DNA from 2 places in the Ramlibacter sp. PS4R-6 genome. Region 2 is predicted to be linked to the other one. Evidence: predicted binding sites of a transcription regulator. Region 2 holds the regulator's gene; the other holds the start of a gene.

Region 1 (15,499 bases), 1.8 Mb from region 2:
CCACCCAAGTCACACAGGCGATCGCGGTCACGCACCGTGTTCGGGGAGGAGGGGGTCGGTGGATAGGCGTGACGCGTTGATCGCGCAGCACGTTGCGGATGCGCGCAAGCTCGCCCAGGCGATTCACGCGCGGGCCGCGAGCCAGTCGATCGCGCTGGACGAATTCGAGCAACAAGCTTGCCTTGTCTTGCTCGAAAGGCTGGACGGAGGAGCCCAGGAAGAAGAGCTTGGGGACGAAGCCACGGCGCACATCGAGCGCGCATTGCTCCATGTGCTCGAAACGCTGGCGTCCGAGGAGGCGATGCAGCCCACCGCCGAATTCCGGTTCGACGAGGAGCAGTGGACGGAACTGAGAAGCCTTGTCGACGCACTGCCGGGCCAGGAGTGCCTCGTGATCGAGCAACACTATTTCCACGGGCGCCAGCTGCAGCACATCGCCAACGACATGGGCCTCACGAAAGGCCGTGTCTCGCAAATCCACCAGCGCGCCCTGGAACGTTTGCGCGAAGGCCTGGAGGCTTTGAGGGAAGAGGCGCACGCCGCAGCGACCCCTTGCAGGGCGTTTATAATCTAGGGCTCTGGCGCTTTAGCTCAGTCGGTTAGAGCGATGGAATCATAATCCACAGGTCCGCGGTTCGAGTCCGTGAAGCGCCACCAAATCAAGGGGCCAGCGTGCAAACGCTGGTCCCTTTTCACTTGCTCGGGTCCGGGTCCGTCGAATCCCTGCGCCGGGCCGCGCCCATCATCAGCATCGCCGCCGTCAGCCGGTCGTTGGCCACGGCGCGCAGCTGCGACACTTCCTGGATCAGTTCGGCGCTGGGCGGCACCGTGCGCGCGCCGAAGTACTCGTCCCAGGCCTTGGCGAGGCGGGATTCGGCCTGGCGTGCACGCGCATCGGCCTGCTTCCATTCCTCGTAGGCCTGTCGGGCTCTTTCTGTCACGGGCGCATGGTAATGGCATGTTAACCACGCGTGTTGCCGCGATGCATGGCTGAGTTGCTTTGCCGCCAATGAAAAAGGGGCCCCGTTGCCGTGGCCCCTCGGGTGCGTGACAGCCCTCTCGGCGCTGTCTCCGTGTTGCAGCGGGTGTGCTCTTCCTTGCCTTACAGGCGGCGCGGCCCGCGCACCAGGCCGTAGATCACCAGCAGGATGATCGCGCCGATCACCGATGCGATCCAGCCGGCCGCGTCGTTCGGGCCGTACAGGCCCAGCGCCTGGCCGGCGAACTTGGCGATGAACGCGCCGGCAATGCCCAGCAGCGTGGTCAGGATGATTCCCATGCGGTCGTCGCCCGGCTTGAGGGCGCGCGCGAGCAGGCCGACGATGAAGCCGACGACGATGGTGCCGATGATGGACATGTGCGTGATCTCCCTGTGGATGTCGGATGGTGTGCGTTTCACTCTAGCGTCGCGCGGCTCAGGCATGTGGCTCAGCCGGAGCAACGCGCTGTTAAAATTCGCGCCTTCATCGACAGCCTCTGGCTCTACACCATGAACCGCTGCCAACCCAGGTGGGCGCACTTCGCGCTCGCGGCACTGCTTGCCCTTCCGCTTCTTGCCACCGCGCAAGAATCCATCCGCCGCGAAGCGCCCAAGGACGTCACGCTCGCCAGGATGACGGTGGAGCTGCCCCCGGTCATCCAGATCGACGGCAAGGCCGATCGCCTCTCACCCGGCTCGCGCATCCGCGACACGCGCAACATGCTGGTGCTTTCGGGTTCGCTGGCGGGCCAGACGGTGCCCGTGGTCTACAAGCGCGACTCGGCCGGCCTGGTGCACGAGGTGTGGATGCTCTCGGCCGATGAATACAAGCAGCTCGCGGGCGCCTCGGGCGGCTCGCAGGGCGTGCAGCAGTTCCTCGACATGCTGGCGCTGATCTTCGGCGCGCGCAGGTAACGCCATGGCCGCCTCCGCCCCCAAGAAGGTCTTCATCAAGACCTTCGGCTGCCAGATGAACGAGTACGACTCGGACAAGATGGCCGACGTGATGAACGCCGCGCAGGGCTACGAGCCCACGCAGGACGTGGAAGAAGCCGACCTGATCCTCTTCAATACCTGCTCGGTGCGCGAGAAGGCGCAGGAGAAGGTGTTCTCCGATCTGGGTCGCGTGAAGCACCTCAAGAGCAAGGGCGTGCTGATCGGCGTGGGCGGCTGCGTCGCCTCGCAGGAAGGCGCGGCCATCATCGAGCGCGCGCCGTACGTCGACGTGGTCTTCGGCCCGCAGACGCTGCACCGCCTGCCGCAACTGCTCGAGGCGCGCGCGCGCCAGCAGCGCCCGCAGGTGGACATCAGCTTCCCCGAGATCGAGAAGTTCGACAACCTCCCGCCCGCGCGCGTGGAGGGTGCTACCGCCTTCGTCTCCATCATGGAGGGCTGCTCCAAGTACTGCAGCTACTGCGTGGTGCCTTACACGCGCGGCGAGGAAGTGTCACGCCCCTTCGAGGATGTGCTGACGGAAGTTGCGGGCCTGGCCGGGCAGGGCGTGAAGGAAGTGACCCTGCTCGGGCAGAACGTCAACGCCTACCGCGGCAAGATGGGCGATACGGCGGACATCGCCGATTTCGCGCTGCTGATCGAGTACGTCGCCGAGATCCCGGGCATCGAGCGCATCCGCTACACCACGTCGCACCCCAACGAATTCACCGCGCGCCTGATCGAGGCGTACGCCAAGGTGCCGCAACTCGTGAACCACCTGCACCTGCCGGTGCAGCACGGCAGCGACCGCATCCTGATGGCGATGAAGCGCGGCTACACCACGATGGAATACAAGAGCACCGTGCGCAAGCTGCGCGCGGTGCGCCCCGGCATCTCGCTGTCCACCGACTTCATCGTCGGCTTCCCCGGCGAGACGGGCGAGGACCACGCGCGCACGATGAAGCTGATCGAGGACGTGGGCTTCGATTCCAGCTTCTCGTTCGTCTTCAGCCCGCGCCCGGGCACGCCCGCGGCCAACCTGCAAGACGACACGCCGCAGGCCGTCAAGCTCAAGCGCCTGCACGTGCTGCAGGAGGCGATCGAGGCCAACGCCCGCCGCATCTCCGAAAGCCGCGTCGGCACGGTGCAGCGCATCCTGGTCGAAGGGCCGTCGCGCAAGGACGCCAGCGAGCTCATGGGCCGCACCGAGTGCAACCGCATCGTCAACTTCCCGGGCCCCGCTCGCCTGGCGGGGCAGATGGTCGACGTGACGATCACCGAGGCCTTGCCGCATTCGATGCGCGGCGAGGTGGTGATCCGCGAAGAAGCGGCGGCCTAAAGCCCCGGCCCGCTGCGCGCAGCGGCGCGCACGATCTCGTTCAGCTCGGGCTGCCACATGGCCGACTGGTCCACGGCCGTCTGCACCACGACCGTCTGCGTCGCGCGCTCGACGATGACGCGCTGGCCGTCGTGGCCCACCATCATCATCCAGTTGCCGTCGGCGCGGCCGTGCCAGAAGAAGAACTTGTAGCCGAAGGTCGGCCCGGCGCGGCCGAAGCGCGCCTGCGCGTCGGCCTCGGACCAGGAGGCGCACTCGTCGATCCATCTGGCGCTGACCACCTGACGGCCGTCGATGGCGCCGCGCTGCGCCACCATCTGGCCGAGCCGTCCCCAGTCGCGCAGCCGCGCGCCGAAGCCGATGCAGTTGAACTCGCGGCCCTGGCCGTCGCACAGCCAGCTGGCGTCGCCCTCCGCCCCGAGCGGCTGCCACAACGCTTCTTCGCAGAAGGCGGCCAGCGTCTTGCCGGTTGCGCGGCGGATCACCATGCCGATGGTCAGCGGGCACAGCTCGTTGTAGTTGTAGCGCGTGCCCTGCGGTTCGGCCGACGCGTTCCAGCCGCGCACCGCCGCTTCCAGGTCGGAGTTGTGCCGCGTGAAAGCGCGCGGGTACAGCTCGGGGTTGTCGCGGTCGTGCACGATGGCCGCGCCGCTGGACATGTTGGCCAGGTTGCGCAGGGTGATGCCGCCGTGCAGCGTGCCGCGCAGCTCCGGCACGTAGTCCTCGGCGCGGTCCTCCAGCGACTTCACGAGGCCCCGGTCCACGCAGATGCCCAGCAAGAGCGAGGTGACGCTCTTGGCCATCGACCAGCTCGTCATGCGCATGTCCGGCGTGCGGCTGAACTGGTAGGACTCGAACAGCACCGTGCCCTTGCGCGCGATCAGCATGCCCGAGATGGGCCAGGCCTTCATGTACGCCGACGCGCGCTGCGCCACGGGCGCGAAGGACGCGGCTGCGTCTTCCGAAAGCGGGGCCAGGGGCGAGGCCGAAGGTGGCGCGATGATCCTGCGTGCCCGGAACATCTGCTCGAACCCGCCCGAGTAGTTGCCGATCCGGTGTTCCTTGTCGGTCCAGCCGGCCGGCCCCCAGCCGGTGGGATAGCCCCAGCGGCGCTCCCAGTCGGAGGCTGCCGCTTCGGCGAGCGGGGAAACGAGGGCGCCGGCAACACAGGCGAGCGCTTGGCGGCGCCGCATCGCCGCTAGAACGGCAACTTGGGCATCCCGCCCTTGCCGCCCATGCGCTTCATGAGCTTCATCATGGCGCCGCCCTTCATCTTCTTCATCATGCCCTGCATCTGCTCGAACTCGTTGAGCAGGCGGTTCACTTCCTGGACCTGCACGCCGGCACCGGCGGCGATGCGGCGCTTGCGCGTGGCCTTGATGATCTCGGGCTTGCGGCGCTCCTGCGGCGTCATCGACTGGATGATGCCTTCCTTGCGGCGCACGTCGCGCTCGGCCTTGTCCATGTCGACCTTGCCGGCCTTGGCCTGCATCTCCGCCGGCATCTTGTCCATCAGCGACGACAGGCCGCCCATCTGCTTCATCTGCTGGATCTGCGACAGGAAGTCGTTCAGGTCGAAGCCCTCGCCGCTCTTGACCTTGTTGGCCAGCTTCTGCGCCGCGGCCATGTCGACGTTGGCCGAGACCTGCTCCACCAGCGCCACGATGTCGCCCATGCCCAGGATGCGGCCGGCATGGCGGTCGGCATCGAACACTTCCAGGCCGTCGATCTTCTCGGACACGCCCGCGAACTTGATCGGCGCGCCCGTCACCTGCCGCACCGACAGCGCCGCGCCGCCGCGCGAGTCGCCGTCCATCTTGGTCAGGATGATGCCGGTCAGCGGCAGCGCCTCCTTGAAGGCCTTGGCCGTGTTCACCGCGTCCTGGCCCTGCATCGCGTCGACGACGAAGAGCGTCTCCACGGGCTTCAGCGCGGCGTGCAGGTCCTTGATCTCCTGCATCAGCGCCTCGTCGATCGCGAGGCGGCCGGCCGTGTCGACCAGCAGCACGTCGAAGTACTGCTTCTTCGCGAAGTCGAGCGCCGCGCGTGCGATGTCCACCGGCTTCTGCTCGGGCGTGCTCGGGAACCACTCGGCCCCGGCCTGCTTGGTGACCGTTTTCAATTGCTCGATGGCGGCGGGGCGGTAGACGTCGCCCGACACGGTCAGCACTTTCTTCTTGCGCTTCTCGATCAGGTGCTTGGCCAGCTTGGCGGTGGTGGTCGTCTTGCCCGCGCCCTGCAGGCCGGCCATCAGGATCACCGCGGGCGGCTGCGCGACGAGGTTGATGTCCGACACGCCTTCGCCCATGGTCTGGGCGAGTTCCTTGTGCACGATGCCCACCAGCGCCTGGCCGGGCGACAGCGAGCCCATCACCTCCTGCCCCAGCGCCTTGTCCTTCACGCGCGCGATGAAGTCGCGCACGACGGGCAGGGCCACGTCGGCCTCGAGCAGGGCCATGCGCACCTCGCGCAGCATGTCCTGCACGTTCGATTCGGTGATGCGGGCCTGGCCGCGAAGTTCCTTCGCGAGGCGCGACAGTTTGTCGGTGAGGGCGGAAGCCATTGGGAAGAAGGGGACGGCGCGGCTTCACGGATGAGAAGCACGGCTACACTTTGCGCATGATTCTAGCCACCGGCTCCGACGTCATCGCCGCGCTGGCTGTCCTCGCCGCGCTGGCCTATGCCGTCTCGGCCGCCGGCGCGTCGCGCCTGGGGGAGCGGGGCGCATCGCTCGCGCTGGGCGCGGCGTGGCTGATGCACCTGGGGGCCATCGTGCTGTCGCTGCTGGCCAGCCCCCCGCGTTTCGGTTTCGCGCCCGCGCTGTCCATGACGGCCTGGCTCGTCGTCACCGTCTACGCCATCGAAAGGCAGATGTTCCCTCAGCTGGTGGCGCGCTGGGCCTTCGGTGTCGCCTGCGCGCTCGCGGCGTTGCTGCCGGTGGCTTTTCCCGGCGACCCGTTGCGGCTCGCATCGGCGCTGGGGCCCTTGCACCTGGCACTGGGCGTCGCGTCCTACGGCCTCTTCGGCGCGGCCGCGGTGCATGCTTGGCTGATGATGCGCGCCGAGCAATCGATCCGCGCCGGCGCCGACGGGCAGGCCGGCCTGCCGCTGCTCACGCTCGAGCGACTGACTTTCCGCTTCGCCGGCGCAGGCTTCGCCGTGCTGTCGGCCACGCTGCTGGCGGGCATCGTCTTTCGCGAACACCTGGGCGCCTGGCGCTGGGACCACAAGACGGTGTTCTCGCTGCTGGCCTGGGCGGTCTTCGCCGCCCTGCTGCTGGGGCGCGCACGCTTCGGCTGGCGCGGCCGCAAGGCGGTGCGCGTGCTGTACACAGGCGCCTTGCTGCTGCTGCTGGCCTATGCCGGCTCGCGCTTCGTGCTCGAGGTCATCCTGAGGCGCAGCGCATGATCAAGATCCTGCTCGTCATCGCCGTGGTGTTCGCCGTGATCTGGTTCCTGCGCGGCGCGCGCACGGCCTCGCGCGGCGAAGGCGAGCCGAAGCGCCCCGCCGCGCCGCCCGCGCCGCAGGACATGGTGGAGTGCCCCGTGTGCCGCGTGCACCTGCCGCGCGCCGACGCGCTGCCCGGCCCCGACGGGCAGCTGTACTGCTGCGCCGAACACCGGCAACGGGCGGGGTAACCATGGCCGGCTTCGACGCACCGCGCAGCACGCTCGAGGAGCTGGCGCGCGATTCGGCGTTCGCGCGCCTGTGGCGCGGCTTCATGGCCGCCCGCAGCACCGTCGCGCTCGTGCTGCTGGCCGTGCTCGGCGCCCTGCACACGCTGGCGCCGACGCTGGGCGTGAGCGAGTGGCTCGTGGGCCTGGCGGGCACCTACCTGCTCGCCGCGGTGGCCGTGCACATGGTCAGCCAGCCGCGCGGGCCCGGCCCCAGCTTCGACTCGCAGTGGGTCTCCACCATCGGCGTGGACCTGATCGCCTTCTCGGCGCTGCAGTTCCTGCAGGCCGCGGGGCTGAACTACTCGCCGCTGTTCGCGCTGCCGGTGCTGATGGCGGCGGTGCTGGGGTCGACGCTGCTCGCGTTGGGCACGGCGGCGGGCGTTGCGCTGCTGCTGCTGGCGGACGCGTGGGTGCAGGTGCTGCACCTGGCCGGCGATGCCGCATCGCGTTTCCTGCAGGCGGGGTTGACGGCCACGGGCTACTTCGCGCTGGCCTTCGTCGTGAACCAGCTGGCCGGCCGCCTCGCGCGCGAGGAGGAAGCCGCGCGCTTCGGCCGCCGCGCCGCCCGCGCGCAGGCGCAGGTCAACGAGCTCGTGATCGACGTGCTGAGTGAAGGCGTGATCGTCGTCGACGCGCACGGCGGCGTGCAGGCCGCCAACCCGGCCGCGCGCATGCTGCTGGGCTTCGTCGAGGTGCACGACAAGCAGCCGTTCTCGCTGGCGGCGCAGGCGTCGTGGCAGCCGCTGACGGAGCTGGCGCTGCGCACCTTCAACGAACGCAAGCCGCAGTGGGCCGAGCTCGCGATCGAGGAGGAGAGCGCGAGCCCCCGCCGCATCCACGTGCGCACGCGCCTGACGGCGGCCGAGGAGCACCCCGCCGAAGGCATCTGCGTGATGTTCCTGCAGGACCTGCGCGAGATGGAGGCGCGCCTGCGCACCGAGAAGCTCGCCGCGATGGGCCGCATGTCGGCCGCCGTGGCGCACGAGATCCGCAACCCGCTGGCCGCCATCGCCCAGGCCAACGACCTGATGGAAGAGGACCTGAAGGAGCCGGGCCTGAAGCAGCTGTCGGGCCTCGTGCGCAAGAACACCCAGCGGCTGCAGCAGATCGTCGAGGAAATCCTGGACGTTTCGCGTGCGCGCCAGAGCGCCAACGCCGCGGCCGACATGCTGCAGCTCGACGCGTCGGTGGCCGCCACCTGCAACGACTGGGCGTTGCAGTCGCGCGCCGCCGCGCGCCTGCAATTGGCGCTGGCGGCGCCGGACATGATCGTGCGCTTCGACGCCGACCACCTGCGCCGCGTGCTGGTCAACCTGCTGGACAACGCGCTGCGCTACGCCGGCGACAAGCCCGATTCGATCCGCGTGGCCACGCGCACGCTGGCCGGCCAGGCCAGCCTGCACGTGTGGAGCGACGGCGCACCGCTGGAGCCATCGGTGCAGCGCCACCTGTTCGAGCCGTTTTTCTCGTCGGAAAGCCGCTCCTCGGGCCTGGGGCTGTACATCTGCCGCGAACTCTGCGAGCGTCACGGGGCCACGATGGTCTACGAGCGCGCGACGGCCGGGTCCGCCAGCAACGCGCGCGAAGGCAACGAATTCATGGTGATGTTCGCGCCCGGCGCCCAGCCTCCGGTTGCGGGCCAGCCCTCGTTTGACAGAATAGCCGCCTGATGTCCCAAGCCACAGCGTCCGCGCAGGTCCTGGTCGTCGACGACGAACCCGACCTGCGTACCCTGTACGAGCTCACGCTCCTGCGCGAGGGCTACAGCGTGGACTCGGCCGCGACGCTGGCCGAAGCCTGCGCGCAGCTGGCCGCCAAGAAGTTCGACGCGGTGATCACCGACATGCGCCTGCCCGACGGCCAGGGCACGGAGCTGCTGCGCCGCATGGCCGCGGAGCAGCGCAGCGAGCGCTGCATCGTCATGACGGCCTACGGCTCCGCCGAAAACGCGGTGGAGGCGCTGAAGGCCGGCGCCTTCGACTACCTGACCAAGCCGGTGGACCTCAAGCAGTTCCGCGCCGTGGTCGCCTCGGCCATCCAGGAGGCCGTGCCGGCCGTTCCGCGCGCGCGCGCCGCCCGTGCCGCCGTCCAGAACGAGCGCGCCGCCGCCGCGCAGTCGGCGCTGCAGCGCCTGGTGGGCGAATCGGCGACCATGAAACTGGTCAAGGAGCGCATCGCCAAGGTGGCGCGCAGCATGGCGCCGGTGCTGGTGCGCGGCGAATCCGGCACGGGCAAGGAGCTGGTGGCGCGCGCCGTGCATTCGTGCAGCCACCGCGCCGAAGGGCCCTTCGTCGCGGTCAATTGCAGCGCCATCCCCGAGACGCTGCTCGAAGCCGAGTTCTTCGGCGCCAAGAAGGGCTCGTACACCGGGGCCAACGCCGACCGCGAAGGCTATTTCCAGGCAGCGCGCGGCGGAACGCTGTTCCTCGACGAGATCGGCGACCTGCCGCTGCCCATGCAGTCCAAGCTGCTGCGCGCGATCCAGGAGAGGCACGTCCGCGCGCTCGGCTCCACGCAGGAGGACAACGTCGACGTGCGCATCGTCAGCGCTACGCACCGCGACCTCGGCTCCGACGTGCTCGCCGGCCGCTTCCGCCAGGACCTGTACTACCGCCTGAACGTCATCGAGATCATGGTGCCGCCGCTGCGCGAGCGCCGCGAGGACCTGCCGGCGCTGTGCGACGCGCTGCTCGCGCGCATCGCGCAGGAGTCGGGCATGCCCACGCCCCAGCTGTCCGAGTCGGTGATGCAGCAGCTCATGGCGCACCCCTTCACCGGCAACGTGCGCGAGCTGGAGAACCTGCTGCACCGCGCGGTGGCGCTTTCGGACGGCGAGGAGCTGCACATCGACTTCCAGGCGGCGCAGCCCGCGCCCGCGGCCGCGGCCGGCCCCGCGCCCGCCGCGCCGCCCGTCGTGCCGCAGGACCTGCAATCCTGGCTGGACCAGCAGGAGCGCGACATCCTGGTCAAGGCCTTGCAGGAGACCAACTTCAACCGCACGGCGGCGGCGCAGCGCCTGGGCCTGTCGCTGCGCCAGATCCGCTACCGCATCGCGCGGCTGGCGATCACGATCCCCGGGGGCGGGGACGACCCGCATGACGAGACCTGACACCCACGCGCAGTGGGACGGCGGCTGGTACCGCTTCGCGCGCCGGCTGGATTCGCCCAACTTCGGCCCGCGCCCCGAAGGCGCCGCCATCGACCTCGTCGTCGTGCACTCGATCAGCCTGCCGCCCGGCGAGTACGGCGGCGACGGCGTGCAGCAGCTCTTCACCAACACGCTGGACTGGGACGCGCATCCCTACTTCAAGTCCATCGAAGGCATGGAGGTGTCCTCGCATTTCTACGTGCGCCGCGGCGGCGAGCTGTGGCAGTTCGTCGGCTGCGACGACCGCGCCTGGCATGCCGGCGCCTCGCAGTGGCAGGGGCGCGACAACTGCAACGACTATTCGATCGGCATCGAGCTCGAGGGCCTCGAAGGCCACGCGTTCGAGGCGGCGCAGTACGAGACGCTGGTGGGGCTGGTCGCGGCCATCGCGCAGCGCTATCCCATCGCGCAAGTGGCCGGCCACGAGCACGTCGCGCCGGGGCGCAAGCAGGACCCCGGGCCCGGCTTCGACTGGGCCTTGCTGCGGCGCGAACTCGCGTGGCCGCGCGAGCGCTTCGCGGCATAGGCCGCGCGCCTGTCGCTTTCCACCGACATTTCATCCACCGCCAGGCACTCGCGCGCAGCACGCGAGCGACGGTGCGCGCCGCGGGGCGATTTCGCTTCGCAACCCGCATGGATGCTGGCCTGTGGACGGTGCGGCCCATGTACACGGGCGTCCCAGCCCGGCCGCAGCGCGTTGCCAACACGCTTTCCACAAGCTGCTCACAGCTTGGTACAACCACTAGATGTAGGGACCTTGACACCTGTCAGACCCCATATATAGTGCCTCCGTGGCTCAGGCGCGATACACTCCGCGCCTCCCGAAGAACAACCACAGCCGAGGAAACGCAGCCGTCATGCAATCTGTAGCAAGCATCACCCCCGCCGGCCAGCCCGCCGCCCTCTACACCGCTTCCACCGACGCCCAGCCGGGCGCCAACCCCCTCGCCAACTACCAGATCATCCGCCGCAACGGCTCGGTGGTCCCCTTCGAGCCGAACAAGATCACCGTCGCCATGATGAAGGCCTTCCTGGCCGTGCATGGCACGCAGGGCGCGGCTTCCGCGTCCGTGCGCGAGACGGTGGAACAGCTCACGCAGGCCGTCATCCGCGCGCTGGTGCGCTCGCGCCCGGGCGGCGGCACCTTCCACATCGAGGACGTGCAGGACGCGGTGGAGCTGGGCCTCATGCGCGGCGGCCAGCACGACGTCGCGCGTTCGTACGTGCTTTATCGCGAGCGCCGCGCGCAGGAGCGCGCCAAGCAGTCCAAGGACGAAACGCCGAAGCAGCCGCAATTGCACGTCGTGGACGGCGGCCAGCGCGTGCCGCTCGACCTGGACGCGCTGCAGCGCCTGATCGTCTCCGCCTGCGAAGGCCTGTCGGCCGACGTCAAGCCCGACCCGATCGCGGCCGAGACCATGCGCAACCTGTACGACGGCGTGCCGATCGACGAGGTCTACAAGGCCTCGATCCTCGCGGCCCGCACGCTGATCGAGAAGGACCCGGACTACACCTACGCCACGGCGCGCCTGCTGCTGCACACCATCTTCAAGGAGGTGCTGGGCCGCGATTCGAAGACGCCGCAGGAAGCCGCCGCGAGCTACGCCGACTACTTCCCCGGCTTCGTCAAGACGGGCGTGGAGGCCGAGCTGCTCAACCCCGAGCTGCTCAATTTCGACCTCAAGCGCCTGGGCGCCGCGCTCAAGCCCGAGCGCGACCTCAAGTTCGATTACCTGGGGCTCCAGACCCTCTATGACCGCTATTTCCTGCACAAGCGAAAGAAGCGCATCGAGCTGCCCCAGGCTTTCTTCATGCGCGTCGCGATGGGCCTGTCGCTCAACGAGATCGACCGCGAAGCCCGCGCCATCGAGTTCTACGAGGTGCTGTCCACGTTCGACTTCATGTCGTCCACGCCGACGCTCTTCAACAGCGGCACGCTGCGCTCGCAGCTGTCGTCGTGCTACCTGACCACGGTGCCGGACGACCTGGACGGCATCTACGAGTCGATCAAGGAAAACGCGCTGCTCTCCAAGTTCGCCGGCGGCCTGGGCAACGACTGGACGCGCGTGCGCGCCCTGGGCTCCCACATCAAGGGCACCAACGGCGAGTCGCAGGGCGTCGTGCCCTTCCTGAAGGTCGTCAACGACACGGCCGTGGCCGTCAACCAGGGCGGCAAGCGCAAGGGCGCCGTCTGCACGTACCTTGAGTCCTGGCACCTGGACATCGAGGAGTTCCTGGAGCTGCGCAAGAACACGGGCGATGACCGCCGCCGCACCCACGACATGAACACGGCCAACTGGATCCCGGACCTGTTCATGCGCCGCGTGATGGAAAAGGGCGAGTGGACGCTGTTCTCGCCGTCCAACGTGCCGGACCTGCACGACAAGTGGGGCACCGAGTTCGAGAAGGCCTACGTGGCCTATGAAGAGAAGGCCAAGCGCGGCGAGATCAAGCCCACCAAGACGGTGCCGGCCACCGACATGTGGCGCAAGATGCTCTCGATGCTGTTCGAGACGGGCCATCCCTGGATCACTTTCAAGGACGCCTGCAACCTGCGCTCGCCCCAGCAGCACGTGGGCGTGGTGCACTCGTCCAACCTGTGCACCGAGATCACGCTGAACACCAGCGACGCCGAGACGGCCGTCTGCAACCTGGGTTCCGTGAACCTGGTCCAGCACCTGAAGGACGGCGGCATCGACCACGACAAGATGAAGCGCACCATCGCCACGGCGATGCGGATGCTCGACAACGTGATCGACATCAATTACTACGCGGTCAAGAAGGCGCGCGACTCCAACATGCGCCACCGCCCGGTCGGGCTGGGCATCATGGGCTTCCAGGATGCGCTGTACGAACTTCGCATCGCCTACGCGTCCGAAGCGGCCGTGGACTTCGCCGACAAGTCGATGGAGGCCGTCTGCTACCACGCCTACTGGGCGTCGACCGAGTTGGCCCGCGAGCGCGGCCGCTATTCCAGCTACCGGGGTTCGCTCTGGGACAAGGGCATCCTGCCCCTGGACACGCTGGACCTGCTGGCGCAGCAGCGCGGCGGCTACGTCGAGGTCGACCGCTCGGCGTCGCTGGACTGGGACGCCCTGCGCAAGAAGATCGCCGCCGACGGCATGCGCAACAGCAACTGCATCGCCATTGCGCCCACGGCCACCATCTCCAACATCATCGGCGTGGACGCCTCGATCGAGCCGTGCTTCGGCAACCTGTCGGTCAAGTCCAACCTGTCCGGCGAGTTCACGGTGATCAACCACTACCTGGTGCGCGACCTCAAGCGCCTGGGCCTGTGGGACGACGTGATGGTCATGGACCTGAAGCACTTCGACGGCTCGCTGCAGCCCATCGACCGCGTGCCGGACGAGGTGAAGGCCCTGTACGCCACCGCCTTCGAGGTCGAGCCGGTGTGGCTGGTGGAAGCCGCCGCGCGCCGCCAGAAGTGGATCGACCAGGCGCAGTCGCTCAATATCTATATGGCGGGCGCCTCGGGCAAGAAGCTGGACGAGACCTACAAGCTCGCCTGGCTGCGCGGCCTGAAGACCACCTACTACCTGCGCACGACCAGCGCGACGCAGGCCGAGAAGTCCACCGTGCAATCGGGGCGCCTGAACGCGGTGTCGAACGGTTCGAGCAACGGCGCGAGCATGAGCGCGCTGGAGAAGGCCGCGGCCGCCGCGCAAGCGCAAATGGCTGCTGCATCGACGGCGAGCGTGAGCGCCGCGCCGGCCACCGACATCAAGTTCTGCGCGATCGACGATCCCGGTTGCGAGGCATGTCAGTGACGATCAAAAGGGACGATGTGTCGATGTTCTCCGACAAGAACGCGATGCATAACAGCAACACAATCGGGCGCTGATGTGAACGGACACTTTGCAATTCACATCGGCGCTCATATCATCGCGAGCATTGGATAACTTATGTTGACCTGGGACGACGAAGTCACGCCCTCATCGCCAGCAAACAGCAACAGCGGTTCATACAAGAACGAGAACCGCGAGGCCACCTTCTCTCCTGAAGTTTCGCTGGCACCGGTCACTCCCGCTACCGCACCCCGCAAGTTCGACGACGTGGCGCTGTCGCCCGCGCAGCCTGCGGCCGTGCGCTCCACGCGCCGCGTCACGGTGGCCGACAAGCGGATCATCAACGGCCAGACCGACGTCAACCAGCTCGTCCCCTTCAAGTACAAGTGGGCCTGGGAGAAGTACCTGGCCACCTGCGCCAACCACTGGATGCCGCAGGAAATCAACATGAACCGCGACATCGCCCTGTGGAAGGACCCGAACGGCCTTTCCGAGGACGAGCGCCGGATCATCAAGCGCAACCTCGGCTTCTTCGTGACGGCCGACTCGCTCGCGGCCAACAACATCACGCTGGGCACCTACCGCCACATCACGGCGCCCGAGTGCCGCCAGTTCCTGCTGCGCCAGGCGTTCGAGGAGGCGATCCACACCCACGCCTACCAGTACATCGTGGAGTCGCTGGGCCTGGACGAGAGCGAGATCTTCAACGCCTACCACGAGGTGTCGTCGATCCGGGACAAGGACGAGTTCCTGATCCCCTTCATCGACGCCATCATGGACCCGCACTTCCACACCGGCACGCCGGAGGACGACCAGAAGCTGCTCAAGTCGCTGATCGTCTTCGCCTGCCTGATGGAGGGCCTGTTCTTCTACGTGGGCTTCACGCAGATCCTGGCGCTGGGCCGCCAGAACAAGATGACCGGCGCTGCGGAGCAGTACCAGTACATCCTGCGCGACGAGTCGATGCACTGCAACTTCGGCATCGACCTGATCAACCAGATCAAGCTCGAGAACCCGCACCTGTGGACGGCCGAGTTCAAGGAGGAGATCAAGGGTCTCTTCCAGAAGGCGGTCGAGCTCGAATACAAGTACGCCGAGGACACCATGCCGCGCGGCGTCCTGGGCCTCAACGCCTCCATGTTCAAGGGCTACCTGCGCTACATCGCCAACCGGCGGGCCACGCAGATCGGCCTCGAAGCGCTCTTCCCGAACGAGGAAAACCCGTTCCCGTGGATGAGCGAAATGATTGACCTGAAGAAAGAGCGCAACTTCTTCGAGACTCGAGTCATCGAGTACCAGACGGGGGGCGCGCTTTCCTGGGACTGAATCGCCTGCCTTGATCGACCAGCCGGCTGAAGACCGGCGACCAAGGCGGGCACTGGTGTTCATGGCGCTGGGCATTCGGCCCAACTCCATGGATCGCTCCGTGCGAACCAACATTGGCATGGGGTGCTTTCATTGGTTGATGTTGATCAACTTGAACAGGAGATAGAGCAATGGCAACTGCGAAGAAATCGGCCAAGAAGGCCACGAAGAAGTCCGCCGCCAAGCGCCCCGCCGCCAAGAAGTCGGCAGCGAAGCGCCCGGCAGCGAAGAAGTCGGCCGCCAAGCGCCCCG
Region 2 (15,499 bases):
ACGGCACGACGAGCACCACCCACAACCTCCACGTGGGGCAGACGGTGGTCGTCAGCAACGCCAGCGACGGCAACGGCAGCAAGTACCCGGGTACGTTCACCGTGTCGGCGGCGAACGCCGCCGCGAAGACCTTCTCGTTGACCGGGGGTCCCACCAACCTGAAAAACCAGGGCGGCGTGACGGCGACGATTGGGGTGGACAGCACGAACAAGACGATCGCGACGCTGGGGCGCACCACCACCACCGCCACGACGGCGAAGGCCACGGGCCTGCCTTCCGGCTGGTTCGGGGCGGCCATCGGCGACACCAAGATCGTCAACATCACTAAGGCTTCCGGGACGCAGCCCAACGAGACCGCGTACGTCACCAACACCAGCAACGTCACGATCACCTGCACGACGTCGGGCTGCACGGAGTTCACGTACCCGATCACGACATCGCCCTCGACGCCCATCACCGCCACGTCGGCGACGGTGGGCATTTCCGGCACCAGCGCGGCGACGATCGGCGCCGGAGGCATCACGCGCAGCGGCGCGAACGCCACGGCAACGGCGACGCTCACGGCGGGCAGCTTCACGTCCGGCCAGCAGGTCACCGTCAGCTCGGCGTCGACGCTGTCCACGGAAGCCGAATACCTCGGGACGTGGACGACGAGCAGTGCCTGCTCGACGATCGGCGGCACCTGCACGCTGATGCGCACGGTGACACAGACGCCGGCCGTGACCGCGACCGGCACGATCAAGGTCTACAGCGGCTCGACGCCGCCGGACCGCGACACCATGATCCGGTGGATTCGCGGCTATGACAACTACGGCGGCGAAAACGGCCCCGGCGGGACCATCACGGTCCGGCCGTCGATCCACGGCGACGTGCTGCATTCGCGACCGATGGTGATCAACTACGGCGACGCCGCGCGCGGGATCGTCGTCTATTACGGCGCGAACGACGGCGTGTTCCGCGCGGTCAACGGCAACCAGCTGACCGGCAACATCAACGGCGTGGCGCCCGGCGGCGAAATCTGGGGCCTGGTCCTGCCCGAGCACTACGGCCTGTACAGCCGCCTGCGGCTGAACACGCCGGAAATCAAGTTCCCGTCGACGATCCTGCCGTCGGCGCAGGCCAAGGACTATTTCGTCGACGGCCAGACGTCTTCCTACCAGCGCCTGAACAGCGACGGCTCCGGCACCATCTCGACGGCGTACATCTTCCTGTCGATGCGCCGTGGCGGCCGCTTCATGTACGGCTTGGACGTCAGCCAGCCGGCGTCCCCCAGCGTGATGTGGAAGAGGAGCAGCGCCGACACCGGCTTCGAGGAAATGGGGCAGAGCTGGTCCCGCCCGCGCGCGACCATCCTCGCCAAGAGCGGCCTGGGCACGGCCAACCCGGTGATCATCTTCGGCGCCGGCTACGACCCCGCGCAGGACAGCGAACCCCCGGCGACGAACACCATGGGCCGGGGCATCTACATCATCAAGGCCAGCGACGGCTCGCTCGTGTGGAGCGCGAACTCCACCTGCACGACCTCGGCGACCTGCCGCAACGTGCCGGGCATGAAGTTCGCCATCCCTTCGGACATCGCGTTCGTCGACCGCGACGGCGACGGCTTCACCGAGCGGCTCTACTTCGGCGACACGGGCGGCAACGTCTGGCGCGCCGACATCGCCGCGGCCGACTCGGCGGACTGGACCGTCACGAAGCTCGCGAGCCTGGGCTGCGATGACGGCGCCGCGCCGGCGCCGTCGTGTTCCGACGGCAAGGCCCCGCGCAAGTTCTTCTTCCCGCCGTCGGTGCTGTCGATCGGCCAGTCGGGCCAGAGTGGCGCGTACGACGCGGTGTCGATCCCCTCCGGCGACCGCGAACACCCGTTGAAGAACACGGCTGCCGGTACCTCCTACGGCGTGTCCGACCGTTTCTTCATGATCAACGACCTGGGGTCCGTTCCCGGCACGCCGGTCACGAGCAACGTGACGCTGGGCACCATGGCCAACTCGACCAGCACGCCTTACAGCGGCACGACCGCGACCACGTACCCGAACGGCTTCTACATCAACTTCGCGGTGGGCGAGAAGGGCGTGAACGCGCCGCTCGCGACGAACGGGATGGTGTTCTTCGCGACCAACCGGCCGGTCGATCCCGACGGGCAGTGCAAGGCCAACCTGGGCGAGGCCAAGGCCTACGCGGTGAGCCCCTTCCTGGCGACGACCACCACCAACCTGATCGTGGGCGGCGGCCTCCCGCCCAGCCCGGTGGCGGGCCTGATCACGGTTTCCACCAACAACCCGAACAACCCTTCGGAAACCACGGAGGAGAAGTTCTGCATCGGGTGCGCAGCGGTGTGCACGTCCTGCTCCTCGCTGGAGAACAGCCCGCCGGTCAACGCGGTCCCGAAGAACCTGAAGCGCACCTACTGGTACAAGAAATAGCGTCGGCGCCCGGCCGGTTTAGCCGGCCGGTGCGAAATCCTTCGCAGGAAATCGCCTGAACAGTTCGGCGCGGGAACGATGGGGTGACCCCTATCGTTCCCAGCCATGAACACGCACCAACCCAACCCCCTCCGCGGCCGGCGCCACGCGCCCGGCTTTACCCTGGTGGAACTGATGGCGGTGCTCGCGGTCGCGAGCATCTTGCTGGGCGCCGGCTTGCCGGCGTTCACCGGGATGATCCGCTCGGTCAAGTTGACGACCGCGACGAACGACTTGTTTTCCGGCTTCCTGCTGGCGCGCAGCGAAGCCGTCAAGCGCAACTCCCGCGCCGTGGTGTGCAAGTCCATGGACGGCGTTTCGTGCTCGGCGACGGGCGGGTGGGAGCAGGGCTGGATCGTCTTCCACGACGCCAACAACAACGGGCTGCGCGACGGGAGCGAGGAAGTCATCTCGCGCATGCAGGCCCTGCCGAAGGACCTGCGCCTGTCGGGCAACCTGAACGTCGCGAAGTACATCTCCTACCTGCCGAGCGGCGAAACCAAGCTCGTGTCCGGCGCGTTCCAGGCGGGCACCATCACGCTGTGCCACCCGTCGCTGCGCGGCGGCGAAGCCCGCAACATCGTGATCAACGCCTCCGGCCGGCCGCGCGTGCAGAAGGCCTGGGTCGCCCAGTGCGCCTGACGGGTTCGCCATGAAAAAGCTCCTCGCCGCAGTTGCCCTCGCGTGCGCATTCCAGGCCACGCCCGTCCCGGCCCACCTGAACGCCATGCTCGAGTCCGTGCAGGTGTCAGCCGCTTCCTTCGGGTTCGCGGCCGACCTGAAGCTCGCGCGCACCGAAGCCATCCGCCGCGCCAGCCGAGTGGTGCTGTGCAAGTCGGCGGACGGCGAGCGGTGTACGGCCGCCGGTCCCTGGTCGCAAGGCTGGATCGCGTTCGACGATGCCGACGGCAACGGGGTGCGCGGGCGGGGCGAGAAGATCTTCGTGCGCGAGCGGCCCTTCGCGGCCACCTTGCGCACCGTCGGGAGTTTCAACCTCGTTCACGCGGTCGCTTTCGGTCCCACGGGTGCCGCGACCTTGGTGGGGGCTGCAACGCCGACGAGCGCGCTCACCATCTGCCGCCAGACTTTCGAACGCACGGAGGGCACGCGCGTGACCCTGGAAGCCGGGAAGTCGCCGCAGCTGCGCAGCGAACGCCACGCGGCCTGCGCCTAGCGGCGGACTTCGTCCACCAGCGTCTTGAAGTCGTCGATGTCCTCGAAGCTGCGGTAGACGCTGGCGAAACGCACGTACGCCACCTTGTCGAGCTTCTTGAGTTCGCGCATGACGAGTTCGCCGATGCGCGAGCTGGGGACTTCACGGGCGCCGAGGTTCAGCAGCTTCTCCTCGATGCGCTCCACGGCGCCGTCGATCTGCTCGGTGCTGACCGGGCGCTTGCGCAGCGCCAGGTTCATCGAGGCGCGCAGCTTGTCGCGCTCGAAATCGATCCGCCGGCCGTCCTTCTTGACGATCGCGGGGAAGGTGACGTCGGGCCGCTCGTAGGTGGTGAAGCGCTTCTCGCACCCCGCGCACTGGCGGCGCCGCCGGATGAAGTCGCCGTCTTCCGCGACACGCGTCTCCACCACCTGGGTGTCGGTGCTGCCGCAGAAGGGGCACTTCATCGCATCGCCTTACTTGTAGACCGGGAACTCGCGCGTGAGCGCGGCGACCTTCTCGCGCACCTTGGCGATGTTCGCCTCGTCGTGCGGGTTGTCCAGCACGTCGGCCACGAGGTTGGCCGTCATGCGCGCCTCGTTTTCCTTGAAGCCGCGCGTCGTCAGCGCGGGCGTGCCCAGGCGGACGCCGCTCGTCACCATCGGCTTTTGCGGGTCGTTGGGGATCGCGTTCTTGTTGATCGTCATGTGCGCCTGGCCCAGCACCGCCTCGGCTTCCTTGCCGGTGATGCCCTTGGGACGCAGGTCCACCAGCATCACGTGGCTTTCGGTGCGGCCGCTCACGATGCGCAGGCCGCGCTCGGTCAGCGTCTGCGCCACGACCTGCGCGTTCTTCGCGACCTGCTGCTGGTAGGTCTTGAATTCGGGCTGCATCGCTTCCTTGAACGCCACGGCCTTGGCCGCGATCACGTGCATCAGCGGCCCGCCCTGCAGGCCGGGGAAGATGGCGCTGTTGATCGCCTTCTCGTGTTCGGACTTCATCAGGATGAAGCCGCCGCGCGGCCCGCGCAGGCTCTTGTGCGTCGTGGAAGTGACGACGTCGGCGTGCGGCACCGGGTTGGGGTACACGCCTGCGGCGATCAGGCCCGCGTAATGTGCCATGTCCACCATGAAGACGGCGCCGACGTCCTTCGCCACCTTGGCGAAGCGCTCGAAGTCGATGCGCAGCGCGTACGCGGAAGCGCCCGCGATGATCAGCTTGGGCTTGGACTCATGCGCCTTGCGCTCCATGGCGTCGTAGTCGATGGCTTCCTGCGCATCGAGGCCGTAGGAGACGACGTTGAACCACTTGCCGCTCATGTTCAGTGCCATGCCGTGCGTGAGGTGGCCGCCTTCGGCCAGGCTCATGCCCATGATGGTGTCGCCCGGCTTGAGGAAAGCCATGAAGACGGCTTCGTTGGCCTGCGCGCCGGAGTGCGGCTGCACGTTGGCGGCCTGCGCCCCGAAGATCTGCTTGATGCGGTCGATGGCCAGCTGCTCGACGACGTCGACGTTCTCGCAGCCGCCGTAGTAACGCTTGCCGGGGTATCCCTCGGCGTACTTGTTCGTGAGCTGGGTGCCCTGCGCGGCCATCACGGCGGGCGACGCGTAGTTCTCGCTCGCGATCAGCTCGATGTGGTCTTCCTGGCGCTTGTTTTCGGCCTGGATGGCGGCCCAGACGTCGGGGTCGGTTTGCTCGATGAGGAAGTTGCGGTGGAACATGCGGCAGTCCTTGGATGGATGGATTGGCTGCCCAGGCGCACGGCGGATCACCGGCCTCGGAGCCGGCGGTACGCTTCCCAGTGGAGCTCCACGTCAGCGCACGATGCGCCTATCGCCAGTCGCGTACACCGCAAAGTGTACCGGACCGGCGATTTCCCCTCAGGAGACGACGGCGACCTTTTCCTCGGCCGGCGGGGCGACGGGCTGCTCCGGCTCGGCCGGGGCCACCGTACGCAGCACCGGCGCCGGTTGCGGCAGCGGCACGTGGCGGCCGGAGGCGACGAGCTTCAGGCGGGCGTGTTCAGCCAGCACCTTCTCCACATAGCCGCCGTCCTCGCCGCTCAGGGCGGCGCCGACGTAGAACTTCAGGCCGGCCTCGATGCCGCCGGCGCGCTGGATGCACTCCTGCAGCACCTTCACGCCCACGCGCAGGTTGGTCACCGGATCGAAGGCGGCCAGCTTGCCGCCGAAGTTCTCGTACTTGTCCTTGTGCACGCCGGTCATGACCTGCATCAGGCCCTGGGCGCCCACCGGGCTCTGGGCGAAGGGGTTGAAACCGGATTCGACCGCCATGACCGCCAGGATCAGGGTCGGGTCCAGCTTGGCCTTCTCGCCGATCTCGTAGGCCTCGGACACGAGCGCGCTGAGCGGCTCGGGGGCCACCCGGTACTTCTTGCTCAGCCAGTAGGCGACGGCCGCTTGCTGCTTGGGCAGCCCGCGCGGGTCGGTGGCGGTGGCCCGCTCGATGGCATCGAGCTGGATCGGCATGCCGACGGCCGCCTCCTGGCGGGCATGGAGCCAGTCGCGCAGGCGGGTCTCTCCCGCGTCCCTCAGGTCGGGGCGGGCGAACAAGGTGGCCGCGAGGCACACCGTGGCCAGGCCCACGAGGGCAAAGCCGTTGTGCGTGATTTCGAAGAAGCCCTGGGCCACGTCCGATGCGAAGCACCGGATGCCCTGAACCGTCTTTCCTAACGCTGTCATAGCACTTCCTCTCTCGCGCGGGGCCGCACCGCAATGCCGCTTTTCGCGGTCATCACAGGTCGGTCCCTCGTTTTGATTGGGTCGCCGCCGGAAGGGGCGAGGCCTTGTTCTCGGGGCTCTCGCCGGATACCTTCCGCACAAGCCGGGTTCGGCAGCGGGTTCGGGTTGTCCCTAGTACTTTTGCTGGGGACGGCGAATTCTAGGGGCCTACCAAATATCAGGTCAAGAATATGGAGTTACGTTTATATACTCTGGATAACCAGTGACAACCGGATTTTGGCGCCCGGGCGGGAATTTCGCCTGTCCGGAAAGCGCCCAAGTCCGCGTCGGAACTGCCTGACAGGGCGCCGGGCCTCCGGAGCTGCTATCAAATAAGGAGCGCACGGCGGACCGGCCCATGTATCCAGTCTTAAGTATTCGTCCGGACTGGGTAGCCCAACCTAGACACGGGTTCGGCCGTTGTCAATGCAGCGCGCCCAATCGCGCCTTGTGCCGCCATTGAAAAGCGTTCCTTGAAAAGAAGGCGCCGCTCCCCTAACTTGTCAGAGCCCGAGGGATCGGGCAAAAGCCGGTAGGGCCTTCCGTCCGGGAGGCAGCCCCGGCCCCACTTGGAGGCAATCTCTTGCTTCCGTCGCGAACGGGGACGTGAAACCTCCCTGATCGCGAACCCAAGGCGGCGCAGGACTCTTCGTCAGCCGCCGAGCCCGGCAGGCGCCCATGGCGGCTGGCCGGGCTTTTATATTGGCGCGCTCCATCGGCGTGCCGCTGCGGCTGGGCATCGATCCCGGCGAGAATAGCGATTTGCCGCGCGTTTTCGCGCGTGCGTCCATACGGTATTTCCTCGTGACCCAGGCCACCCTCAAGAACAATGACACCCGCGCCCTCGACGAACTGACGGGCGGCGCCTTCTCGGCACCCACTTCCGGCGAACGCAGCTCACGCGTGCGCGACTGGCTCGCGACCAACCCGAGCCCCGAGCAGATGCAGGAGGTGTTCCGCGAACTCTCCGCCCGCGACAAGGGCGCCGCGAAGCTGCTGCGCGAGAAGCTCGACGAGCTGCGCCGGGCGCGCACGCAGGAGCACATCGCCACCGAATGGAGCGACAAGGCACAGGCGCTTCTGGCGCAGCCGCGCCTGAACATCGCCGACGCGCTGGCGTGGCAGCGCGACGCCGCCAAGGCCGGCGCGCCCCTCAGCCGCGAACCGCTGGCGACGGTGAAGGCGCAGCTAGCGGACCGCGTCAAGGGCATCGAGGACCTGCAGCACCGCGTGCAGGTGCAGCGCGAAGCGGCCGTGCTGCTCGCGCAGCGCATCGAGGTGCTGTCGACGAAGCCCTGGCAGGACGCCGTGGCCGCGGCCGACGCGCTCAGCAAGGACGTGCCCGAGTGGCAGGCGCAGGCGCAGGCGCTGCAGGCCGATGCCAACTGGGCCAGCGTCGACAACAAGTTTCCGCCCTTGCTCGACTCCTCGCGCCAGCAATTGCAGGTCGTGTGGGATGCCTTCCAGGGCGCCGTCGCGCAAGCGCAGGGCGCCGCGCAGGATCCTGCGGCGCCGCTGCCGCCCGTGCCCGTGTGGGCCGACGAATTGCGCGCCGCGCGCGGCGTCGCAGTCGAAGCGCCGGCCAAGCCGCCGAAGCCCAAGGTGGACCCCGAGGTGCGCGAGCGTGCCAATGCCGCCGTGCGCGAAGTGCTCGGCAAGCTCGAGCAGGAGATCGCGCAGGGCCACGGCAAGGCCAGCGCCGGCGCCGCCAACGCGCTGCGCGCCGCGCTGAAGGAGCACGGCAGGCACGTCGACGCCACGCTCGAGAGCCAGGCGCATGCGGCGCTGGGCGCCGCGAGCGAACTCGAAGGCTGGCAGCGCTGGCGCGCCGACCAGCTGCGCCAGGAACTCGTCGCCAAGGCGGAAGACCTGTTCGAAAAGCCGGCACCGGTCGAAGGCCAGGAGCCACAGCCGCCCAAGCCGCGCTTCGGCGGCCGCAAGATGCAGGAACAGCTGCGCGCCTTGCGCGAGCAATGGAAGCAGGTGGACCAGGGCGGCCCGCCGAACCACGGCCTGTGGCGCCGCTTCGACGAAGCGTGCAACGCCGCCTACAAGGTCGTCGAGGAATGGCTCGACAAGGTCAAGGCCGAGTCGGCCGAGCACAAGGCGCAGCGCGTCGCGCTCATCGACGAAGTGAAGGCGTGGGCGCAAGCGAACACGACGGCGCTCGACGGCGACTGGAAGGGTTTCGCGCGCATCCTGCAGCAGTTCGACATGCGCTGGCGCGAAGGCGGGCACCTGCCCGAGAAGCTCTTCGCCGACATGCAGGCCAAGTGGAAGGAAGCGATGCAGGCCGCGCGCGCGCCGCTGGAGGCGATGCAGAAGGAAAGCCTCGGCCGCCGCGACGCGATGATCGAAGAGGCGAAGGTGCTCGGCGCCGCGCCGCAACTGCGCATCGACGCCGTCAAGTCGCTGCAGCAGCGCTGGCAGGCGGAAGCGCAGCAGGTCCCGCTCGACCGCCGCCACGAACAGAAGCTGTGGGACGCGTTCCGCAAGCCCATCGACGAGGCGTTCCAGCGCAAGGGCCAGGAGCGCGATCGCGCGGCCGCCGAGCTGAGCGAGCGCGACCGCATGGTGCTGGACGCGTCCAAAGCCCTCGAGGCCGCGAACGCCACCGGCGACGCACAGAAGATCAAGACCGCGATGGCCGGCCTGGAGGCCGCGTTGAAGGGCCAGGCGCAGGCGCGCGCCGACGTCGCAGCCGCGGCCGATGCCGAACAGGCGGCGGCGCCCGTGCCGGCGCCCGAAGCATCCGCGGAAGGCGAAGCGCCGGCCGCGGAGCAGCAGCCCGCGCCTCCCAAGGCCAAGCCGCGCCCGCTCGTCGCGATGCGCGGCGACGATCGCCCCGGCATGAAGAAAACCGAGCCCGCGGCGCCCGCGCGCGGCGGCAAGTTCGGCGACCGCAAGGGTGCGCCGGCGGGGCGCTTCGGCGACCGCGACCGCCGCGGCGGCGAGCGCGAAGACCGCGGCCCGCGCCTGGGCGATGCCGCCTTCCGCGCACAGCGCGAAGCGCTGGAGCACGCGCAGTTCGCTCTGAAGAAGCTGGCGGCACAGGCGCACGGCGAAGCGCTGACCCAATTGATGACGGCGTGGGAGCAGCGCTCGGCCGAGCAGTTGCCCAGCCAGCAGGAGCTGGGCAAGGCGGTCGCCGGTGGCACGCGCGCCGCCTGGGGCAAGGTCCTGGGCAACGCACCGTCCGGCGATGCCGCCGAAGCGCTCTTGCGGCTGGAAATCGCCGCGGAAACCCCGACGCCCGCCGAGCAATTGCAGGCGCGCCGCGCCATGCAGCTGCAGCTGCTCACGCGCCGCAGCGACCCGTCGCCCGCGCAGACCTGGGCCGAGGACACGGCGCGCGTGCTCGCGACCGCCTACGACGCGACGAACGCGCGCCGCCTGCAGAACGCGCTGAAGGTGCTGATGCGCCGCTGATTCAGCGCGCGCCGAAGAAGCCGTCGAAGAGTTGCGCCAGCGCGGCGTGCTCCGCGCGGAAGCGCGCGGGCGCGACGAAGTAGGCCTCGCTCGCGACGGCGAAGAACTCGTCGATGGCTTCCGCGCCGTAGGGATCGAGCCACGTCTCGTCGCCGCCGAAGCGCTCGGCGACGATGACCTTCTCGCGGAAGGCTTCGTATTCCCTTTGCATGACTTCGAGCCATGCGCGCCGCGCGGCGGCGGTCGGCAGCGGCGGGCAGCCGTCCGGGGCGCCGTCGCGCATGTCGATCTTGTGGACGAACTCGTGGATGACCACGTTGTAGCCTTCGTGCGCGCGTTCGCCGGCGCCCGAGACGTCATGCCAGCTCAGCATCACCGGCCCGCGATCCATCGCCTCGCCTGCGATCACTTCCTCCCAGTCGTGGACCACGCCGGTCTCGTCCATCGACGACCGCCGCGCGACCACTTCGTCGGCGTGCACCACGATGCCGACGAAGTCGTCGTACCAGTCCAGGCCGAGGTGGAGCACGGGCAGCACCGCCTGCGCCGCGATGGCCACGGCGACTTCATCGGTGATGACGAAGCCGCGTGCGCCGTGGAATTCCTTCCGGGCGAGGAACTCGCCGGCCAGTTGCCGCAGCTTGGCGACGTCCGCGGCAGGGCGTTCAGACAGGAAGGGACAGCGGGCGAGGGCGGACTGCCAGAGCGCGTCGGGTATCTCGCGGCGCGCCGGTCGCCTGCGCAGCCAGCCGAACATCAGGCCAGGGTGACGCGCTGCGCGCCCCACACGTCCACACGCAGTACCTCGCAGCGCGGCGGGGTGGCGGCCAGGTCCCAGTCGGCCAGCACGATGCGGGTGAGGCCGCGGCCCAGGTCGTGCTCGCGCGGCTGGTGCGTGTGGCCGTGGATCATCGTGCGCGCATCGGCGGCCTCCAGCCACTGGGCCGCGAGCGTGTCGTCCACCGTGCCGTAGTCGGGGCTCGGGCCGGCGCCCTTTCGCGACTCGCTCTCGGCGCGCATGGCGCGGCCGATCGCCAGCCGCTCGGCCAGCGGCTTGGCGAGGAAGGCGCGCTGGTAGGCGGCGTCGCGCACCTGCGCGCGGAACTGCATGTACTTCGTGTCGCTCACGCACAGCGCGTCGCCGTGCGTCAGGAGCCAGCGCGCGCCACCGAAGGTGAAGACGGTCGGGTCCTCGAGCAGCGTGGCGCCGCACGTGCGCATCAGGCCATCGCCCATGAGGAAGTCGCGGTTGCCGTGCATCACGAACACCGGCAGGCGCTTCGCGGCCGCCTGCAGGACCGCCGCGCAATCCGCCGCAAAGCCCGGCTCGTCGACGACGTCGTCGCCCACCCACACCTCGAACAGGTCGCCCAGGATGAAGAGGGCGTCGGCGCGCGACGACGCCATGAAGCGCCGCCACGCATCGAAGGTGCGCGGCTCGGAGGCCTGCAGGTGCAGGTCGGAGATGAACTCGATGCTCTGCCACGCCGCCGGCGCGGCCAGCTCCGCGATGCGTGGCAGCGCCGTGGGGTCCATCGTCAGGCGACGACGGCCTTCTCGATCACGACGTCCTCCTGCGGCACGTCGTCGTGGAAGCCCTTGCGACCGGTCTTCACGCCGCGGATCTTGTCGACGATTTCCTTGCCGGCGACCACCTTGCCGATGACGGCGTAGCCCCACCCCTGCGGCGTCGGCGACTTGTGGTTGAGGAACTCGTTGTCGGCGACGTTGATGAAGAACTGCGCGGTGGCCGAATGCGGGTCGGACGTGCGCGCCATCGCCACCGTGTACTTGTCGTTCTTCAGGCCGTTGGTGGCCTCGTTCTGCACCGGCGCGTTCGCCTTCTTCTGCGTCATGCCGGGCTCGAAGCCGCCGCCCTGGATCATGAAGCCGTCGATCACGCGGTGGAAGATGGTGCGGTCGTAGTGGCCGGCTTTCACGTAGTCGAGGAAGTTCTTCGTGCTCAGGGGCGCTTTCTGCTCGTCGAGCTCGATCGTGATCACGCCGTGGTTGGCGATGTGCAGGTCGACTTTCGGGTTCGCCATGGGATGCTCCTTATTGCACGAGGGTCGCGGACTGGATGACCACGGGCGTCTTCGGCACGTCGGTGGGGAAGGGGCCGCCGGCGCCGGTGGGGATTTCCTTGATCTTGTTCACCACGTCCATGCCGCTCACGACCTTGCCGAAAGCCACGTAGCCGGTAGCGGGGCCCGTCGGGTCCAGACGCGAGTTGTCGGCGACGTTGATGAAGAACTGCGACGTGGCGGAGTTCGGGTTGTCGGTGCGTGCCATTGCGATGGTGCCGACGTCGTTCTTCACGCCCGTGGCGCCTTCGTGCGCGACCGGCGGGCGCGTGATCTTCGGGCGGTAGTCCTGCTGGTAGCCGCCGCCTTGGATCATGAAGTGGCCGATGACGCGGTGGAAGATGGTGCCGTCGTAGAACTTGGCCTTCACGTACGTGAGGAAGTTGTCGACGGTCTTCGGCGCCTTGTCGGGATAGACCTCGACGACGAACTCGCCCATGGACGTCGTGAACTTCACGCGCGGCGCCTTGTCGGCCGCGAACGCGGACGCACCGGCGAGGGCGAAGCTGGCGGAAAGGACGAAGGCCGCGGCACGGCGGGTGATCTGCATCGATGACTCCTGGTCGTTTTCGGGGAGAGGGAAATCAGCGCTTGGGCGCGAGCAGCTGGCGCACCAGCGCGAGCTTGGGCGGCGCGCTCGTGTTGGCGGGGTCGATCTGCTGCGCCTTCGCGTACGACTGGCTCGCCAGGCGCGCATAGACGTCGCCGAGGTTCTCGTGCGCGGTGGCGTAGTTGGGGTTGGCGCGCACCGCGCCTTCGAGCGCGTCGCGGGCCTTGTCGTAGTCGTTCTGCTGCGCGTAGAGCACGGCGAGGTTGTTGTAGGGCTCGGGCAGCTCGGGGTATTCCTGGGTGAGCTGCAGGTAGGCCTCGATCGCGGCGGCGCGCTTGCCGCTCTCGGCGAGGATCACCCCCTTGAGGAAGCGCATCTGCGGGTCGCGCGGCTTGGCGGCGAGGTACTGCTCGGCCTTCGCCATCGCCTGGTCGTACTGCCTGGCCTGCACGAGGCGGTTGACGTCGGTGTAGTCGTCGGCCCGCGCGGCGAAGGATGCGAAGCAGAGCAACGCCACTGAAAAGGCGCGCGCGATGCGGCCGGATTGCACGCTCTGGATGGATGTCACGTCGTGTGTCTGACAGCGCCGAAGCCGGGCTATATACTGCGCCGCATTGTAGCCGCCGCCCCTCGCGCGCGGCCCGCGTTTTCCCCGCACCCATGACCTTGCGCATCTACAACACGCTCAAGCGTGAGCTGGAGGACTTTTCGCCGATCGAGCCGGGCCGTGTGCGGATGTACGTGTGCGGCGTCACCGTCTACGACCGCCCCCACATCGGCAACGTGCGCTCCGCGGTCGCGTTCGACGTGGTGCGCCGCTGGCTCGAGGCGAGCGGCCTCGCCGTGGACTTCGTGCGCAACATCACCGACATCGACGACAAGATGATCCGCCGCGCGGTGGAGAACGGCGAGACGGTGCGTGCGCTGGCCGAGCGCATGACGGCGCTGATGTACCAGGACTACGACGCACTCGGCATCCTGCGCCCGACGCACGACCCGCGCGCCACCGACTTCATCCCGCAGATGGTCGAGATCGTGCAGCTGCTCGAGCGCAAGAAGCTCGCGTACCGCGCCGAGGGCGGCGACGTGAACTTCGCCGTCCGCGCGCTGCCGGGGTACGGCAAGCTCTCCGGCAAGTCGCTGGACCAGCTGCGTGCGGGCGAGCGCGTGGCGGTGGCCGACGACAAGCACGACCCGCTCGACTTCGTGCTGTGGAAGAGCTCCAAGCCCACCGAGCCCGCCGATGCGAAGTGGCAGAGCCCCTATGGCGAAGGCCGGCCGGGCTGGCACATCGAGTGCTCCGCGATGGCGCACAGCATCCTCGGCCAGCCCATCGACATCCATGGCGGCGGGACGGACCTTATCTTCCCGCACCACGAGAACGAGGTCGCGCAAAGCGAAGGCGCTTTCGGCAAGCCGCTGGCCAACGTGTGGATGCACAACGGCTTCCTCAACATCGACGGCGAGAAGATGTCGAAGTCGCTGGGCAATTTCTTCTCGCTGCCCGAAGTGCTCCGGCTGTACGACGCCGAGACCGTGCGCTTCTTCATGGTTCGCGGGCACTACCGCACCGAGATCGGCTGGAGCGACAAGCACCTGGACGATGCCCGCGCCAGCCTGCGCCGCCTGTACACCGCGCTCGACCTGGTCGAGGCGCGCGATGCCGCGATCGACTGGCAGGACCCGTTCGCCGCGCGCTTCAAGGCCGCGATGGACAACGACTTCGGCACGCCCGAAGCGGTCGCGGTGCTGTTCGACCTGGCCGCCGAAGTGAACCGCACGAAGTCGGCGCAGCACGCGGGGCTGCTCAAGGCATTGGGCGGCACGCTCGGCGTGCTGCAGGGCGACCCGAAGGCTTTCCTGCGCGCGGGCTCCACGCTCGACGATGCGACCATCCAGCGCTTCATCGAGGAGCGCGCCGCGGCGAAGGCCGCGAAGGACTTCGCGCGCGCCGATGCGATCCGCAAGGACCTGCTCGCGCAAGGCGTCGTGCTCAAGGATTCCCCCACCGGCACCACGTGGGAGTCCGCGACTTGAACGACAAGGTCGTCTTCACGCGTCCTGACTACTGGGAGGAGGCGTGCCGCTACCTCGCGAAGAAGGACCGCGTGATGAAGCGCCTCATCCCGCAGTTCGGCGAGGCCTGCCTGCAGTCGCGCGGCGACGCGTTCACCACGCTCGCTCGCAGCATCGTCGGCCAGCAGATCTCGGTGAAGGCCGCGCAGACGGTGTGGGACCGCTTCGCCAAGTTGCCGCGCAACATGGTGCCCGCCAACGTGCTGCGCCTGAAGGTGGACGACATGCAGGCCGCGGGCCTGTCGGCGCGCAAGATCGAGTACCTCGTCGACCTGGCGCTGCACTTCGATTCGGGCGCGATCGACGTCGGCGCGTGGAAGGCGATGAGCGACGAGGAGATCATCGCGGAGCTCGTGGGCATCCGCGGCATCGGCCGCTGGACGGCGGAGATGTTCCTCATCTTCCACCTGATGCGGCCCAACGTCCTGCCGCTGGACGACGTGGGCCTGATCACCGGCATCAGCAAGAACTACTTCTCCGGCGAGTCGGTGAGCCGCAGCGACGCCCGCGAGGTGGCCGCCGCCTGGGACCCGTATTGCAGCGTCGCGACTTGGTATATTTGGCGGTCCCTCGATCCCCTGCCCGTGGAGTACTGAGGCAAGCCGAGGCACAAGAACAGGAGCCAACCGTGGCCAAGAGGACATTCCTGGATTTCGAGCAGCCCATCGCGGAGCTCGAGTCCAAGATCGAGGAGCTGCGCTACGTCCAGACGGAATCGGCCGTGGACATCTCCGAGGAGATCGAGCAGCTTTCCAAGAAGAGCCTGCAGCTCACCAAGGACATCTACAGCGAGCTCTCGCCGTGGCAGATCACCAAGATCGCGCGGCACCCCGAGCGCCCGTACACGCTCGACTACGTGAACGAGATCTTCACGGACTTCATCGAGCTGCACGGCGACCGCCATTTCGCCGACGACCTGTCCATCGTGGGCGGGCTCGCGCGCTTCAACGGCAGCCCCTGCATGGTGATCGGCCACCAGAAGGGCCGCGACACGAAGGAGCGCG

The links. The regulator NrdR, encoded in region 2, represses ribonucleotide reductase genes. The targets are predictions, from matches to a motif close to CACNANATNTNGTG.
Region 1: the regulator NrdR is predicted to act here: its motif matches at 10,849-10,862, upstream of WG903_RS01765 (ribonucleoside-diphosphate reductase subunit alpha).

The regions. Positions count from the first base shown of each region.
Region 1 covers NZ_JBBHKA010000001.1:360,147-375,645, reverse strand. The annotation lists gene WG903_RS01830 (sigma-70 family RNA polymerase sigma factor) at 59-574, shown strand; tRNA gene WG903_RS01825 (tRNA-Met) at 581-657, shown strand; gene WG903_RS01820 (hypothetical protein) at 693-941, opposite strand; gene WG903_RS01815 (GlsB/YeaQ/YmgE family stress response membrane protein) at 1,103-1,357, opposite strand; gene WG903_RS01810 (hypothetical protein) at 1,490-1,894, shown strand; gene miaB (tRNA (N6-isopentenyl adenosine(37)-C2)-methylthiotransferase MiaB) at 1,899-3,251, shown strand; gene WG903_RS01800 (serine hydrolase domain-containing protein) at 3,248-4,444, opposite strand; gene ffh (signal recognition particle protein) at 4,450-5,814, opposite strand; gene WG903_RS01790 (cytochrome C assembly family protein) at 5,871-6,659, shown strand; gene WG903_RS01785 (PP0621 family protein) at 6,656-6,889, shown strand; gene WG903_RS01780 (sensor histidine kinase) at 6,892-8,598, shown strand; gene WG903_RS01775 (sigma-54-dependent transcriptional regulator) at 8,598-10,037, shown strand; gene ampD (1,6-anhydro-N-acetylmuramyl-L-alanine amidase AmpD) at 10,024-10,602, shown strand; gene WG903_RS01765 (ribonucleoside-diphosphate reductase subunit alpha) at 10,934-13,864, shown strand; gene WG903_RS01760 (ribonucleotide-diphosphate reductase subunit beta) at 14,000-15,208, shown strand; gene WG903_RS01755 (histone) at 15,379-15,499, shown strand, end outside.
Region 2 covers NZ_JBBHKA010000001.1:2,154,586-2,170,084, forward strand. The annotation lists gene WG903_RS10685 (hypothetical protein) at 1-2,423, shown strand, start outside; gene WG903_RS10690 (GspH/FimT family pseudopilin) at 2,529-3,104, shown strand; gene WG903_RS10695 (GspH/FimT family protein) at 3,115-3,636, shown strand; gene nrdR (transcriptional regulator NrdR) at 3,633-4,082, opposite strand; gene glyA (serine hydroxymethyltransferase) at 4,092-5,336, opposite strand; ZMP/ZTP riboswitch at 5,359-5,469, opposite strand; gene WG903_RS10710 (lytic transglycosylase domain-containing protein) at 5,496-6,317, opposite strand; gene WG903_RS10715 (DUF349 domain-containing protein) at 7,161-9,785, shown strand; gene WG903_RS10720 (M90 family metallopeptidase) at 9,787-10,542, opposite strand; gene WG903_RS10725 (UDP-2,3-diacylglucosamine diphosphatase) at 10,542-11,321, opposite strand; gene WG903_RS10730 (peptidylprolyl isomerase) at 11,324-11,830, opposite strand; gene WG903_RS10735 (peptidylprolyl isomerase) at 11,841-12,419, opposite strand; gene WG903_RS10740 (tetratricopeptide repeat protein) at 12,454-12,987, opposite strand; gene cysS (cysteine--tRNA ligase) at 13,080-14,456, shown strand; gene WG903_RS10750 (DNA-3-methyladenine glycosylase family protein) at 14,453-15,091, shown strand; gene WG903_RS10755 (acetyl-CoA carboxylase carboxyltransferase subunit alpha) at 15,124-15,499, shown strand, end outside.